2 regions of the Pseudomonas frederiksbergensis genome follow, and region 1 is predicted to be linked to the other one. Evidence: riboswitches for the same ligand, from Rfam matches in the RefSeq annotation. Region 1 holds a riboswitch; the other holds the start of a gene.
What was found. A riboswitch is a leader RNA that binds a small molecule or an ion and turns the genes downstream of it on or off. The one in region 1 is predicted to bind cobalamin.
Positions count from the first base shown of each region.

Region 2: another riboswitch for cobalamin. It lies ahead of cobO (cob(I)yrinic acid a,c-diamide adenosyltransferase); the one in region 1 lies ahead of cobW (cobalamin biosynthesis protein CobW).

Region 1 covers NZ_CP017886.1:5,148,039-5,155,771, forward strand. The annotation lists gene nfuA (Fe-S biogenesis protein NfuA) at 15-599, shown strand; gene cobM (precorrin-4 C(11)-methyltransferase) at 769-1,515, opposite strand; gene BLL42_RS24795 (cobalamin biosynthesis protein) at 1,596-2,009, opposite strand; gene BLL42_RS24800 (CbtA family protein) at 2,006-2,707, opposite strand; gene BLL42_RS24805 (CbtB domain-containing protein) at 2,719-2,910, opposite strand; cobalamin riboswitch at 3,033-3,255, opposite strand; cobalamin riboswitch at 3,334-3,545, shown strand; gene cobW (cobalamin biosynthesis protein CobW) at 3,649-4,716, shown strand; gene cobN (cobaltochelatase subunit CobN) at 4,720-7,733, shown strand, end outside.
Region 2 covers NZ_CP017886.1:4,447,020-4,454,752, reverse strand. The annotation lists gene BLL42_RS21300 (cobyric acid synthase) at 1-1,081, opposite strand, end outside; gene cobD (threonine-phosphate decarboxylase CobD) at 1,078-2,070, opposite strand; gene cbiB (adenosylcobinamide-phosphate synthase CbiB) at 2,063-2,971, opposite strand; gene bluB (5,6-dimethylbenzimidazole synthase) at 2,968-3,618, opposite strand; gene BLL42_RS21280 (cobyrinic acid a,c-diamide synthase CobB) at 3,615-4,952, opposite strand; gene cobO (cob(I)yrinic acid a,c-diamide adenosyltransferase) at 4,963-5,574, opposite strand; cobalamin riboswitch at 5,656-5,890, opposite strand; gene BLL42_RS21270 (class I SAM-dependent methyltransferase) at 5,981-6,643, opposite strand; gene BLL42_RS21265 (C40 family peptidase) at 6,659-7,192, opposite strand; gene BLL42_RS21260 (C40 family peptidase) at 7,358-7,733, opposite strand, start outside.

The DNA.
Region 1 (7,733 bases):
TGCGAGGAACTTCCATGACCGCCATTACCATTACCGACGCCGCCCACGATTATCTGGCTGATCTGCTTTCCAAGCAGAACACCCCGGGGATCGGCATTCGGGTCTTTATCACCCAGCCTGGCACTCAATACGCCGAAACCTGCATTGCCTATTGCAAGCCGGGCGAAGAAAAACCTGAAGATACTGCGCTGGGGCTCAAAAGCTTCACCGCTTACATCGACTCGTTCAGCGAAGCGTTCCTGGACGATGCCGTGGTCGACTACGCCACTGACCGCATGGGCGGCCAACTGACCATCAAGGCGCCAAACGCCAAAGTACCGATGGTCAATGCCGACAGCCCGGTCAACGAGCGCATCAACTACTACCTGCAAACCGAAATCAACCCGGGGCTGGCCAGCCACGGCGGTCAGGTCAGCCTGATCGATGTGGTGGACGACGGCATCGCCGTGTTGAAGTTTGGTGGCGGCTGCCAGGGCTGCGGCCAGGCTGACGTGACCTTGAAGGAAGGCATCGAGCGAACGCTCCTTGAGCGTATTCCCGAGCTTAAAGGTGTACGTGACGTGACCGACCACACGCAGAAAGAAAACGCCTACTACTAAACAAGGCGTTCACTGCGAACAAAAAAACGGCGCCCCGTGAGCGCCGTTTTTTGTGGGTGATGGTTTGTCGGGAGGTTGGGGGTGACCCCCAAAAGATCGCAGCCTGCGGCAGCTCCTACGGGAGAATGCGGATGCCGTAGGAGCTGCCGCAGGCTGCGATCTTTTGATCTTAGGGGCGATACAAATGCGCATGCCCCGCGCGGTACAGCGACGATTCACTGAAATGGTCACTGCCCAACACCCGACCCACCAGAATCAGTGCCGTACGCCGAAATCCCTTGGCCTGAACCTTTTCGGTGATGTCTGCCAGTGTCCCCACCACCCAGTCCTGATCCGGCCAGCTGGCTCGATGCACCACGGCAATCGGGCAGTCCACGCCGTAATGCGGCAGCAGTTCAGCGACGATTTTCTCCAGGTGATTGACCCCCAGATGAATCGCCATGGTCGCGCCATGCCGGGCCAGGCTGCCGAACGCTTCGCCCGGCGGCATCGTGGTTTTGTCGGCGTAGCGGGTCAGGATGACGCTTTGCGAGATGTCCGGCAGCGTCAACTCGGCGCCCAGCAGCGCCGCGCACGCGGCGGTGGCGGTGACGCCGGGGATGATTTCAAACGGGATGTCCAGCTCGCGCAGGTGACGAATCTGCTCGCCGATCGCCCCATACAGGCTCGGATCGCCGGAGTGCACCCGCGCCACATCCTGGCCTTTGTCATGGGCGATTCTGATCAGTTCGATGATCTGTTCCAGGTGCAATTCGGCGCTGTTGACCACCTGTTCAGCCTGATGGCCTTCCAGTACGGCTTCAGGCACCAGCGAGCCGGCGTAAATGATCACCGGGCAACTGCGAATCAGCCGCTGGCCCTTGACGGTGATCAGTTCCGGGTCGCCGGGACCTGCGCCAATGAAGTAGACGGTCATGGCCGGCTCCTGTGAAAAAGGGTCAAAGCAAGGCTTCAGATGAAGATTGCTCATGATCGAAGGCGGGATTATCGAGGATTTTACGCAGCGCCGGCCAATGCAAACGTCGCCTGGGCATATTTTTGTCGCGGGATCAGCAATTTTGCCGGCGCCTCGGCCAGTTGCTCGGCGAGGGCCAGTGCAGCGCTTTCCGCTATGCCATAGCAACCGGTGCGCTCGAAGGCAATTTGCGAGTGATGGCTGAGTTGCGGTTGATAGCCGGCCAGTTGTTCACTGCTGAAATACATCAACGGCAGCGCCAGTTGCCTGGCCAACTCGATCAGGCCGGGCTCATCACGTTTCAGGTCGATACTGGCCAGGGCCTTGATCGTCTGCAATTCGATGTGATGAGCCTGCAACGCCTGGTCAAGTAGCGCGCGCAGCGTGCTGGCCGGGCAGCCGCGCTGGCAGCCCAGGCCGATCACCAGCGTTGGCGCTGCGCCCGTTTCACTCATGCGTGGTATTGACCATCGATCTTGCGGCGGAACAACCACGCGCTGATCAGGCCCATGGCCAGCCAAAACGCGGCGTTGGTCAGCTGCGAGGCGATCTTGAATTGTGCTTCGAGGGCTTCGGGCGCCAGCATCGAATGCACTTCAGGTTGTGGCGCGCCGATGATGTGCGGCACGGCCAGAATGGCAACACCGAGTACCTTCAGCAGCCAGTGCCGGGCGAACACGATCAGGGCGATACCGACGGCGGTGGAGGCTGCGGTGCTGATCCACCAGATCTGCCGTTGTGCCAGGTCTGCGGCGGCAGTGCCCGGCAATTCCGGCGGCAAGCCCAGGGTCGGTGCGAGGACGAAGGTCGCGTAACCGGCCAGACCCCAGAGCAGACCTTGAGAGGTGCGGGTCGGTGCACGCAGGGTGTAGAGACCGGCGAGCATCAGCGCAAAACCGACGGCGACCACCAGATTACCGCCGGTGGTCGACAGCACGCGCTGCCAGCCGTCTTCCGGCTCCCAGGCTTGCGCATCGTGGGTGTGACCCGCCATGGCGCCTTCGGCATGTTCATGGACTTCAGCCGCCGGGGCTTTTTCGTAGGTCTCCGCCTGAAGAATCAGCGGCGCGACCCAGAAACTTTGCAGCAGGGTCAGCAACAGGGCGGCCAGCAAACCGGTGAAACCTGCGGTCTGCGCAATACGCTTGATCATGTCGGCAGGTCTCAATGGCACGGGAAGGCAGAGCTGTGACGGGTATCGTGGGCGGCGTTGTGCACCGCGTCGATGTGCGAGAAACCGGCGAAATACACAAGGCACGCGCCCAGAATCGATGCGCCGATAGCGGCAACGAGGCGTTGGCTCAGGGTGGAGGTGCTGCTGGCGGTGGCGTGGCGAGTACTGCTGATGATCGACATGGCGCTTCCCTCTGGTCAGTCAGTGGGTGAATCGAGCGCATGAAAACCCCGCGAGCCAGGCACGCGGAAGCTAAAACAGCGCCCGCCCACCGCGGGTTTGTTATTCGTTGCCCTGTGTCGCAAGGCACTCTGTGTTGCGGGCCGGTCTCCGGGCTCACGAGGGGCTGGCATTCGCCGAACCTGCAAGAATCGCCTTCCCATGCCGAACTGGCACAGTGGATCTGATTCTTCGCTCGCTTACCGTTGCGGGGGCAGCACCGGACTGACATGGCTTTTGAGTAAAGCACATGATTCACCGGTTTCCCGTTTCACCCTGTGAAGGGCACCCGTAACAAGGCGTGTAGGAGAGCATGGGCGAGGGTAGGGCGTCAATTGGCAACGTTTCTCAGCTGCAGTGAACATTGACCCGCCCCGATGCGATGCGTAGCCTTGCGCTTTCGAGGTTCTTTGGCGCGTGCGCCGAAGCTAAGAAGGGAACGCGGTCAATGCCGCGGCTGCCCCCGCAACTGTGAACGGTTGCGTTTCTGCCATGCCACTGCGCTCTTTTGTTTTCAGGCGCGGGAAGGTGCAGAAACCGCCAGTCGAAAGACCGGCCCACCGTCAGCCAGGAGACCTGCCTCGATACAGATTCTCACTACAACCGGGCGGGGTGATCCGGTGGCGAACTCTTCCGCTTTGCGCGCTCAAGCGCCGCCGGTTGTCGTCCCGTATGCCCGCCACCTTGCCAAAGGGCATCCGATGAAAACACTGGCCAAACTCCCCGTCACCATCGTTACCGGTTTCCTCGGTTCGGGCAAAACCACTTTGCTGCGACACATGCTCGATAACGCCCAGGGCCGGCGCATCGCGGTGATTGTCAACGAGTTCGGCGAGCTGGGCATCGACGGCGAAATCCTCAAGCAATGTTCCATCGGCTGCACTGAAGAAGAAGCCAACGGCCGTGTTTATGAGCTGGCCAACGGCTGCCTGTGCTGCACCGTTCAGGAAGAATTTTTCCCGGTGATGCGCGAACTGGTCGCCCGTCGCGGTGATCTGGACCACATCCTCATCGAAACCTCCGGTCTGGCCCTGCCAAAACCGCTGGTGCAAGCCTTCCAGTGGCCGGAAATCCGCAGTGCCTGCACCGTGGACGCGGTGATCACCGTGGTCGATAGCCCGGCCGTGGCCGCTGGCACCTTCGCCGCGTTCCCGGACCAGGTCGACGCCCAGCGCAAGCTCGACCCGAACCTGGACCATGAATCGCCGCTGCACGAGCTGTTCGCCGACCAACTGGCCAGCGCTGACCTGGTGATCCTCAACAAGGCCGACCTGATCAGCCCTGCGGATCTGGCCAAAGTGCGCCTGGAAGTTGCCGAAGAACTGCCGCCAGCGGTGAAAATCATCGAAGCCAGCAGCGGTCGTCTGCCGCTGGACGTGCTGATCGGCCTGGGTGCCGGCTCTGAAGAACACATCGACAGCCGTCACAGCCACCATGACCATCACCACGATGGCGACGACCACGATGATCACGATCACGACGCTTTCGATTCGATTTCCATCGAACTGCCGCAAGCCGACGAAAGCCTGTTGCTCGATGCCCTGACCCAATTGGTGGTCCAGCACGGCATCCTGCGGGTCAAGGGTTTCGCCGCGATCCCGAACAAGCCGATGCGCTTGCTGATCCAGGGTGTGGGCACGCGTTTCGACAAGCACTTCGACCGTCAATGGGCCGCAGACGAAACGCGTAGCACACGTCTGGTACTGATCGGCCAGCAACTGGACGCTGCCTTGCTCGAAGCGCAATTGCGCGCCGCGCTCAGCGTTTAACCCATGCACCTGCTCAGGACCCAGCCCGGCGGTTTCGTCTCGGATGACAACATTGCCGACCTTGGCCAAACCCCCGCCGAGCTGGTGATTCTGTGCAGCGGCGACTCCAGTCTGGCGCTGCTCGCCGAAGCGGCGCAGCAGTTGCCCGAGGACTACCCGAGCCTGCGCCTGGCCAACCCGATGCAGGTGCAGAATCACGCCTCGGTCGACGTGTATGTCGACGAAGTGCTGCGCCACGCCAAGGTGATTCTGATCTCGCTGCACGGCGGGATCGCCTATTGGCGCTACGGCATCGAACGCCTGGTGGAACTCTCGCAACGTGGCGTGCAGTTGATTCTGGTACCGGGCGATGACCGTCCCGACCCGGAACTCAGCGACCTGAGCACCGTAGCGGTCGAAGACCGCGAGCGGCTTTGGCATTTCCTGCGTCAGGGCGGCATGGGCAATGCGCTGGCGTTGTATCGCTGCCTGGCCAGCCGTTGGCTCGGCCGCGATTATCCGTGGGCTGAACCGCAGGTTCTGCCACGTACCGCGATTTACCACCCACACAAAAGCAACGCGACGCTGGGCGATTGGCAAGCCGACTGGCAGGTTGATCAGCCCGTGGCGGCGGTGCTGTTTTACCGTTCGCACTTGCAGGCGGCCAACACCGCCTTCATCGATGTTTTCTGCCAGCGCTTGCAGGCTGCGGGGCTGAATCCGTTGCCGATTGCGCTGGCCAGTTTGAAAGAACCCGGCTGCCTGACGGTGGTCGAGGACTGGCTGGATGACGTGCAGGCTTCGGTGATTCTGAACACCACCGGCTTCGCCCAATCCAGCCCCGAAGCCCCGCACCTGCGGCCGTTCCGGCGCAATATTCCGGTGATCCAGGCGATCTGCGCCCAGGACAACGAACCCGGTTGGCGCGCCAGCGAACAAGGGCTCGGCCCACGGGATCTGGCGATGCATATCGCCTTGCCGGAGCTCGATGGACGGATCATCAGCCGACCGATCAGCTTCAAGGACCTGGCCTGGCGCAGTGAGCGCAGTCAGTCCGACGTGGTCTGCTATCGACCGCAACCCGAACGCATGGACTTTGTCGCCGAACTGGCGCGGCGTTGGGTCGAGCTGGCGCGGGTGGCCAATACTGAAAAACGTATTGCGCTGATCCTCGCCAACTACCCGACCCGCGACGGGCGGATTGGCAACGGTGTGGGGCTCGACACGCCGGCTGCGGCGCTGAATATCCTGCGGGCGCTGCACGCCGAAAGCTATCCGTTGCCCGCCGATTTGCCGGAAAGCGGCACCGCGCTGATTCAGCAATTGCTCGGTGGGGTCAGCAATGACCTGGAGAGCATCGACCTGCGCCCGTGCCAGCAAAGCCTGGCGCTGGACGACTATTTCTCGATGTTCAACGCGCTGCCCGAAGCCAATCGCGCGGCGGTGCTGGAGCGTTGGGGAGCGCCTGAAAACGACCCGATGTTCCGGGGCGGGCGAATGATGATCGCCGGGCTGCGGTTTGGCCTGACCTTTGTCGGCATTCAGCCGGCGCGCGGTTATCAGGTCGATCCGAGTGCGGTCTACCACGACCCGGACCTGGTGCCGCCCCACGGTTATCTGGCGTTCTATTTCTGGTTGCGTAAGGCCTATGGCGCCCACGCGGTGATTCACGTCGGCAAGCACGGCAACCTCGAATGGTTGCCGGGCAAGGGCGTTGGCCTGTCCGAAAATTGCTGGCCAGACGCGTTGCTTGGGCCGCTGCCAAACATCTATCCGTTTATCGTCAACGACCCGGGCGAGGGCGCGCAGGCCAAACGTCGGACTCAGGCGGTGATTATCGACCATCTGATGCCGCCGCTGACCCGTGCCGAAACTTACGGTCCGTTGCGTAGTCTGGAGCTGTTGGCCGACGAGTATTACGAAGCCCAATTGCTCGACCCGCGCCGTGCTCGCGAGTTGCAGCGCGACATCCTCAATCTGGTCCGTGAAACCCACATCGACCGTGAGTTGCAGCTCGACGAGAAGCTCGACAGCGACGCGGACGCGGCGATCTGGTTGCCGCGTCTGGACACCTATTTGTGCGACCTGAAAGAGTCGCAGATCCGCGACGGCCTGCATGTATTCGGTGAATCGCCGAGCGGGCGTCTGCGCATCGATACCTTGCTGGCGTTGCTACGCATCCCTCGCGGCGACGGTCGCGGTGCGCAATCGAGTCTGTTGCGGGCCTTGGCCAAGGCGTTCGCGCTGGGCTTCGATCCGCTGGATTGTGTGTTGTCCGACCCTTGGTCGGGCCCGAAGCCGGCCGAGCTGCTAACCCTCAGCGCTGAGGCGTGGCGCACCGCTGGCGATACTCGCGAACGCCTTGAGTTGTTTGCGGCGCAGTTGATCGAACAGGCGCTGAGCGCTGATGTCGAGCTGTTGGGTCAGCCCGGCTGGGGTGACGTCAACGCGATCATCGATAGCCTGCGCGAGGTGGTCGCGCCGCGACTGGACGCCTGCGGACCGGCAGAAATGCGCGGCTTGCTCGATGCTCTTGGCGGCCGGTTTGTCCCGGCTGGTCCCAGCGGCGCACCGAGTCGCGGCCGCCTCGATGTGCTGCCCACCGGGCGCAACTTTTACTCGGTGGACGTGCGTAACCTGCCGACCACCACCGCCTGGCGTATTGGTTTCCAGTCGGCGAACCTGATACTTGAGCGGCACCTGCAAGACCACGGCGATCATTTGCGTCAGCTGGGTTTATCGGTCTGGGGCACGGCGACCATGCGCACCGGCGGCGACGATATCGCCCAGGCCATGGCGCTGATGGGCGTGCGTCCGGTCTGGGCCACGGGCAGTCAGCGGGTCGACGACTTTGAAATTCTGCCGCTGAGCCTGCTCGACCGCCCGCGCGTGGACGTGACGTTGCGTGTCTCCGGGTTCTTCCGCGATGCCTTCGCCAACCTGATTCGATTGTTTGACGCGGCCGTGCAAGCGGTTGCCGCGCTGGACGAGCCCGATGATATGAATCCGTTGGCGGCCAAGGTCCGCAGCGAGCGTGA
Region 2 (7,733 bases), 700 kb from region 1:
CAAACGCCAGCAAACCAAGACCGGCACTGGAACCCGCCGCACCCTCCAACCCTAGCGGGTCATGCAACTGCTCACCGAGCATTTGCAGGCCGCCGCAGATCCCGAGCAACTTGCCGCCGTAACGCAAGTGGCGGGTAATGGCCGCGTCCCAGCCGTTGGTGCGCAAGTAGTGCAGGTCGCTGCGCACGCTTTTCGAGCCGGGCAGGATGATCAGGTCGGCAGGCGGAATCGGCTGTCCCGGTCCGACGAATTGCAGATCGACCTGCGGGTGCAGACGCAGCGGATCGAAGTCAGTGTGGTTACTGATTCGCGGCAACACCGGCACCACGACTTTGAGCACCTGCTCGGCTTTATCGGTCTGTCGCTGATCGATGCCGTCTTCAGCTTCCAGGTGCAGGTCCATGACATACGGCAGTACACCGATCACCGGTTTGCCGGTGCGCTCTTCCAGCCAGTCCAGGCCCGGTTGCAGCAAGGCGATGTCTCCGCGAAAACGGTTGATGATGAAGCCTTTGACCCGCGCCTGCTCAGTGGCTGACAGCAACTCCAGCGTGCCCACCAAGTGCGCGAATACCCCGCCGCGATTGATGTCGGCGATCAGCACCACCGGACAATTCACGGCCTCGGCGAAGCCCATGTTGGCAATGTCGCCGGCACGCAAATTGATCTCGGCGGGCGAACCTGCGCCTTCGACCATCACCACCGGATAGGCTGCACTCAAGCGTTCGTGAGAAGCGAGCACCGCTTGCATGGCGATGGCTTTGTAGTCGTGATAGGCGACCGCGTTCATGGTGGTCACGGCACGTCCGTGAATGATCACTTGCGCGCCGGTATCGCTGTTGGGTTTGAGCAGCACCGGGTTCATGTCAGTGTGCGGCTCAAGGTTGGCCGCCTGAGCCTGCACGGCTTGAGCGCGACCGATTTCGCCGCCGTCGGCGGTCACCGCGCTGTTGAGTGCCATGTTCTGCGGCTTGAACGGAGCCACGCGAACACCCTGGCGCGTCAGCCAGCGGCACAGCGCCGTTACCAGGGTACTTTTGCCGGCGTCCGAGGTGGTGCCTTGCACCATCAGCGTGGTCATAGGGTTTCCTTGGCGTAGGCGTCGAAAGCGTGCTCGAGGCGCTGCCAATCGGCTTCATCGGCCGGCAAGCCAAACCGCAGGCTGCTGTTGTGGGCGAACAGACGCAGCAAGATGCCTTGCCTGGCCATGAACTCATGCAGCTGCTCTGCGCGCTCGGTGATCAACCATTGAAACAAGGCACAACCACCTTGCGGCTTGAAGCCGTGACGCTCAAGGACTTCAGCCAGACGCTGACTGGCCTCTTCAGTGCGCTCGCGCTGGCGAGCGTGCCCTTGGGTGTCACGCAAACAGACCTGACCCAACACCCGGGTTGGCCCGCTGACCGCCCAAGGGCCGACCTGCTCGGCGAGCAGCTTGAGCAACTTGCGCTCAGCCAGTACGAAGCCCAATCGCACCCCGGCCAGACCGAAAAATTTGCCGAACGAACGCAAGACGATCAAGCCGACCTGATCGGCATAAGACGACAGGCTTAGCTGCGGGGTGTTGTCCATGAAGGCTTCGTCGACTACCAGCCAGCCGCCGCGCTGCGCCAACCGTGCATGCCAGTCGAGCAGGCGTTCCGGGGTCAGGCTCAGGCCGGTGGGATTGTTCGGATTGACCACCACCAGCACGTCGAGGCTATCGAGGAAAAAGTCGACTTCCTGCTCCAGCACTTCACGCACGATGTAGCCGTTGCGGCGCCAGGCCTCGGCGTGCTCGGCATAACACGGCGAGAGCACGCCGACTTTGCCGGTTCGACGCAGACGTGGCAGCAACTGGATAGCCGCCTGAGAGCCAGCGACCGGCAGCACCTGCGTGGCGCCGTAGTATTCGCGCGCGGCCTGCTCCAGGCCGTCATCGGTTTCCGGCAAACGCGCCCAGGCCCGCAACGGGATGTCCGGGATCGCCCACGGCCAGGGTGCCAGACCGCTGGACAAGTCGAGCCAATCGGCTTCGGCGATGCCGTAATGCAACGCCGCCTTGCGCAAGCGGCCACCGTGCTCAAGCATAAAGCTCGGCTCCCACACAGAGAATCAGCAGCCACAACCCTACCCCGCGCTGAACCAGTTGCCAGCCGCGATCGATGGAATTGGCGTCTGCCGGCAGACCTTCGCCCAACTGAGGACGCTGATGCAGCTCACCGTGATAGATCGCCGCCCCCCCCAACTCGACCCCCAGGGCGCCAGCGCCAGCGGCCATCACCGGCCCGGCGTTCGGGCTGTCCCAGGTTGGCCCCTGCGTGCGCCAGCATTTGAATGCCAAACGGGTTTTGCCCAGCAGCGCGTAGGTCAACGCCACCAGACGCGCCGGAATATAGTTGAGCACATCGTCGATTTTCGCCGCCGCCCAGCCGAAGCGCTCAAAGCGTTCATTGCGATAACCCCACATGGCGTCCAGGGTATTGCTCAGCCGATAGAGCACCACCCCCGGCGCACCGGCGACAGCAAACCAGAACAGTGCGGCGAATACGGCATCGCTGCCGTTTTCCAGAACTGATTCAGTGGCGGCGCGGGCCACTTCGGTCGAGTCCAGCTCACTGGTCTGGCGGCTGACCAGATAGCCGACACGCTTGCGTGCTTCATCCAGGTCGTCACTGCGCAGCGCTTGAGCTACCGGCTCGACGTGCTCACCGAGGCTGCGCAGGCCAAGGGCGCAATACAACGCGAGAATCTCGATGATCCAGCCGATGTAAGGCAGCCAGGACAATGCAGTGATCAACAGGGTCAGCGGCAACACCGCAATCACCCAGGCCGTGACACCGTGACTGCGCCAGCCACGGCCGGCGGAGTTGAAACGTTGCTCGATACGATCGGCAAAACGGCCGAACGCCACCAGCGGATGCCAGCGCTTGGGTTCGCCCAGCAGCGCGTCCAGCGCGACCCCGGCGACACTCAGCAACGCCACACTCATTGACTCACTCCCCAAAAATTTTCGTACAACAGTTCACTCAGCGGACGCGCCTGCGCCCAGCCTTCAAGGACCAGCATCGGCGCCGGGTAAAACGCCTTGACCGGTCCCAGGCACAACACCGCCAGCGGCTTGGCCCCCGGCGGCAGGCCGAGCAAATCCGCCAATGCCTGCGGTTCGAACAACGAGACCCAGCCCATGCCCAGACCTTCGGCACGGGACGCCAGCCACAGATTCTGGATCGCGCAGGACAACGACGCCATGTCCATTTCCGGCAAGGTCCGACGACCAAAGATATGCCGCTCGCGATCATCCATCAGCGCGGCGACCAGCACTTCGGCGCAGTCGTTGATGCCTTCGACTTTCAGCTTCATGAATTCGTCGGTGCGTTCACCCAGCGCCTGCGCAGTGTGTACCCGCTCCTCTTCCACCAGTTGCTGGATCTTGCCGCGTAACGCTCGGTCGCTGATGCGGATGAATCGCCAGGGCTGCATCAAGCCGACACTCGGGGCCCGATGCGCCGCTTCGAGCAATCGCCGAAGCAGTTCGGGCTCGACGCTGCCGCCACTGAAGTGACGCATGTCGCGACGTTCGGCAATCGCGCGATAAACCGCTTCGCGCTCGGCCTCGGAAAATGCGTTGTCGGTCATGGCTGCTTCGCGGGCAAGCCCGCCCCCACAGGGTTCAGGTCTGGCGCAAACAGCGCGGCGATCGCCGATGGATTGGACGGGAAATAAAAGTGCACATAGGACGCCGTCATCCGCCCGTCACGGAAAACCGCCTCGGCACCGCGCCCGCCGTTAGGGCTCAGACCACGAGCGATTGGCTCAAGCTCGGTGCTGGTCAACGAATGGTGATAAGTGTGGCCGCGCAGCGCGCCTTCGGGCAATTCGACCGCTTGCAGGGCCAACGCCGCCAGGCGTTTTTGCATCACCGCATCACCCGCCAGCAGCCCCACCAACTCAGCCCGCGTGCCATCGACATCGGTCAGTGAGTCGAGCAAATACAGCATGCCGCCGCATTCGGCCAGCAACGGTTTGCCGGCAGCATGGTGCGCGCGAATGGCATCGAGCATTGTGCTGTTTTCAGCCAACGCCACATGGTGCAATTCCGGATAGCCACCGGGTAGGTACAGGCTGTCAGCTTCTGGCAGTTCGCGGTCATGGATCGGCGAGAAGAATCGCAACTCGGCGCCCATCGCCCGCAACAAATCGAGGCTCGCGCCATAAGTGAAGGCAAACGCTTCGTCGCGAGCCACGGCAATTCGCACACCGGCCAACAATGGCTCGGCAACGATCTCTTCCGGCGCAGCGAACTCGACGGCAGGCGGCAACGCCACTTCGCAGCTGCTGGCCAACGCTTGGGCGGCTGCGTCGAGGCGCAGATCGAGGTCATTCAATTCACTGGCTTGAACCAATCCAAGATGACGGCTCGGCAGTTCGATCCCGGTTTCCCGGGACAAGGCACCATACCAACGCAGGCCTTCGGTCAGGCTGCCTTCGAGCAGTTGCGCGTGACGCAAGGTGCCGACGCGGTTGGCCAACACACCGGCAAACGGCAAATCCGGCTGATAACGCGCCAGCCCCAACGCCAGCGCACCGAAGGTCTGAGCCATGGCAGTGCCATCGATCACGCCCAGTACTGGCACGCCGAAGTGCCGCGCCAGATCGGCGCTGGACGGCGTGCCATCAAACAGGCCCATCACGCCTTCGATCAAAATCAGGTCAGCCTCAGCGGCCGCTTCCCACAACAAACGGCGACTTTCCTGCTCACCGACCATCCACATGTCCAATTGATAGACCGGCGCACCGCTGGCGCGCTCGAGAATCATCGGATCGAGAAAGTCCGGGCCGCATTTGAACACCCGCACCTTGCGCCCCTGATTGCGATGCAAACGGGCCAGCGCGGCAGTGACGGTGGTCTTGCCCTGACCGGAAGCCGGCGCGGCAATCAATACCGCCGGGCAATAACGACTGCTATTCATATAAAGAGGCTCACAGCTCAACGCCTTTTTGCGCTTTGATCCCGGCCTGGAAGGCATGCTTGATCATGCCCATTTCGGTGACCGTGTCGGCCAGCTCGATCATCTCCGGCTTGGCCCCGCGACCGGTAACTACCACGTGCTGCATCGGCGGACGGGCCTGCAAGTCGCTGAGCACCTGGTCGAGGTCCAGATAGCCATGTTTGAGCGCGATGTTCAGCTCATCGAGCACTACCAGACCAACGCCTGAGTCACGCAGCAATTCACGGGAGACTTCCCACGCGGCCTCGGCGGCGGCGATATCGCGCTGGCGATCCTGGGTTTCCCAGGTGAAACCTTCGCCCATCACATGGAAGCGCACTTGCTCCGGAAAGCGACGGAAGAACAGTTCCTCGCCGGTACTGCTGCGCCCTTTGATGAACTGCACCACGCCGCACTGCATGCCATGGCCCATTGCCCGGGCGAGCATGCCGAACGCAGAACTGCTTTTGCCCTTGCCGTTGCCGGACAGAACCAGCAGCAAGCCGCATTCGTTCGGCGAGTTGGCGATACGCTCATCAATCACGGCTTTCTTGCGCAGCATGCGCGCCAGATGGCGTTCGTCACGATCGGGGGAATCAGTCATGGGGGAGCTCTCCGTTGAGGCTGGATAACGGCGGGCAGGCATAGAAATAGACGGCAAGAAGCCTGGCATCGCCCACCGTGATGCCGCTGGATGAATCAGGCCGGTCTCCGGGCTCATGAGCGGCTTGCGCCTGACTGCGCGCCTTCCCATATCGATCTACGACACAGTGGCTCAAAGCACAGTTTTTACTCATTTACCGTTGCGGGGGCAGCGCCGGGATCGTCGCCCGTTCTGTCAAAGAACGCGCCCTCACCGGCTTCCCTGTTTCACTCGGTCGACCACTGGGTCACAGAGCACCTGAAACAAGTCGCGAAGGTTAGAGGGTTGGGGGTGGAGCGTCAATTAAAGCCGGGGGCTCATCAAAAGCAGATCGACCGCCGGAGCTGCGATCGTTGCCATCAGCCCATTATTTTTTGCGGCACAGCGTCAAACCATCACCCAAAGGCAACAACGACAGATCGACACGCGAGTCATCCTTCAAGGCACGATTAAGTGCCTGGATGGCTCGGGTGTCTTCGCTCGCGGGATTTTCTTCCAGTACTCGTCCACTCCAGAGCGTGTTGTCGAACACCGCCAGACCACCGCTTCGCAACAGGCGCAAGGCGCTTTCCAGATAGGCCGGATAGTTGGCCTTGTCGGCATCGATGAACATCAGATCGAAGCAACCACCCAGCCCTTGCTGCTCAAGTTGGGCCAGCGTTTGCAGCGCAGGGGCCAAACGCAAATCGATGCGCCCAGCGAGGCCTGCCTCCTGCCAGTAACGGCGCGCCGTGGCGTTGTACTCTCCGGGAATGTCGCAGCAGATCAACGCGCCGTCATCCGGCAAGGCGGCCGCCATGCACAAGGCGCTGTAGCCGGTAAAGGTGCCGACTTCAAGCAAGCGTCTGGCACCCGTAAGCTTGACCAGCAACGCGAGAAACTGCCCCTGCTCGGGCGCCACCTGCCAGCGCGCCATGGGCAGCGCCTGGGTTTCGTCACGCAAGCGGCGCAACAGCGGTGTTTCGCGCAGGGATACGTCGAGCAGGTAGTTGTAGAGGGATTCGTCGAGATTGAGTGTGCGAGCGGTCATGACAACCTCTGCGAACTAGAAATTGTGCGCCAGATGTTCGGGCTCAATAACACGCTTGGCGCTCAGGTAGGCTCTCTGCCAATAGGCCTTGGACAAACTGTCCAGCTTCACCGTACCCCCCGTGGCGGGTGCATGCACGAAGCGACCTTCACCAACGTAGATCCCGGCATGGCTGACTTGCGAGCCGCCATTGGTGGCGAAGAAGATCAGATCACCGGTCTGCAGTGCCTCTTGGCCGACACTCGGCGCTTGCATGCCGATCATCTCGCGAGTTGAACGCGGCAGGGAAATACCCGCCGCATCGCGGTAGACGTAGCCGATCAGGCCGCTGCAATCGAAACCCGAATCCGGCGTATTGCCGCCCCAACGATAAGGCGTACCGACCAGACCCAGTGCCCGAATCAGCACGTCTTCAGCGGCAGGCGAGAAAGATTGAACGGGAGCAAAAACCGGGGCGCGAACGACTTTAACAGGCGGCGGAGTACGACTGGCACAGGCGCTGAGCAGCGCTGCGAAGAAGATAAGTACAAGGCGGGCCGACATCGTCATATACAGAACATCCTGATCTGGCTGCGGCTTTCTCTGCCGAGAGACTGAAAACAAAACCGCGTAAGCAGGGCTTACGCGGTTAGTTAGTCAACAATAGATCAGGATTCTAGCGGCTACGCGCCAAACTTCAAGTAAGACTTTAAGTTAGCCTTACAAAAAGTCCGCTTACTTGCTTGCCGTGACCGTCGTTGGTGCCATGGCGAGCGCTCGCTTGGCCTCAATGAAAGTCTTGCTCCAGTAGCTGTCGCCCAGGTTATCGACCCGGACACCACCGCTGCGGCGGCTGCTGGAATGGATGAACTGGTCATCACCCAGGTAAATCCCGGCGTGACTGACGCGACCGCGACGACCATTGGTGGCGAAGAACAACAAGTCGCCAGGCTTCAGGTTGTTGCGGGAGACCAATGGGGCATTCACGTTGATCATTTCGCGAGTGGAGCGCGGCAGGTTCATGCCAGCCTCTTCACGAAACAGATAACCGATGAAACCGCTGCAATCGAAACCGGCTTCAGAGGTACCGCCCATACGGTAACGGGTACCG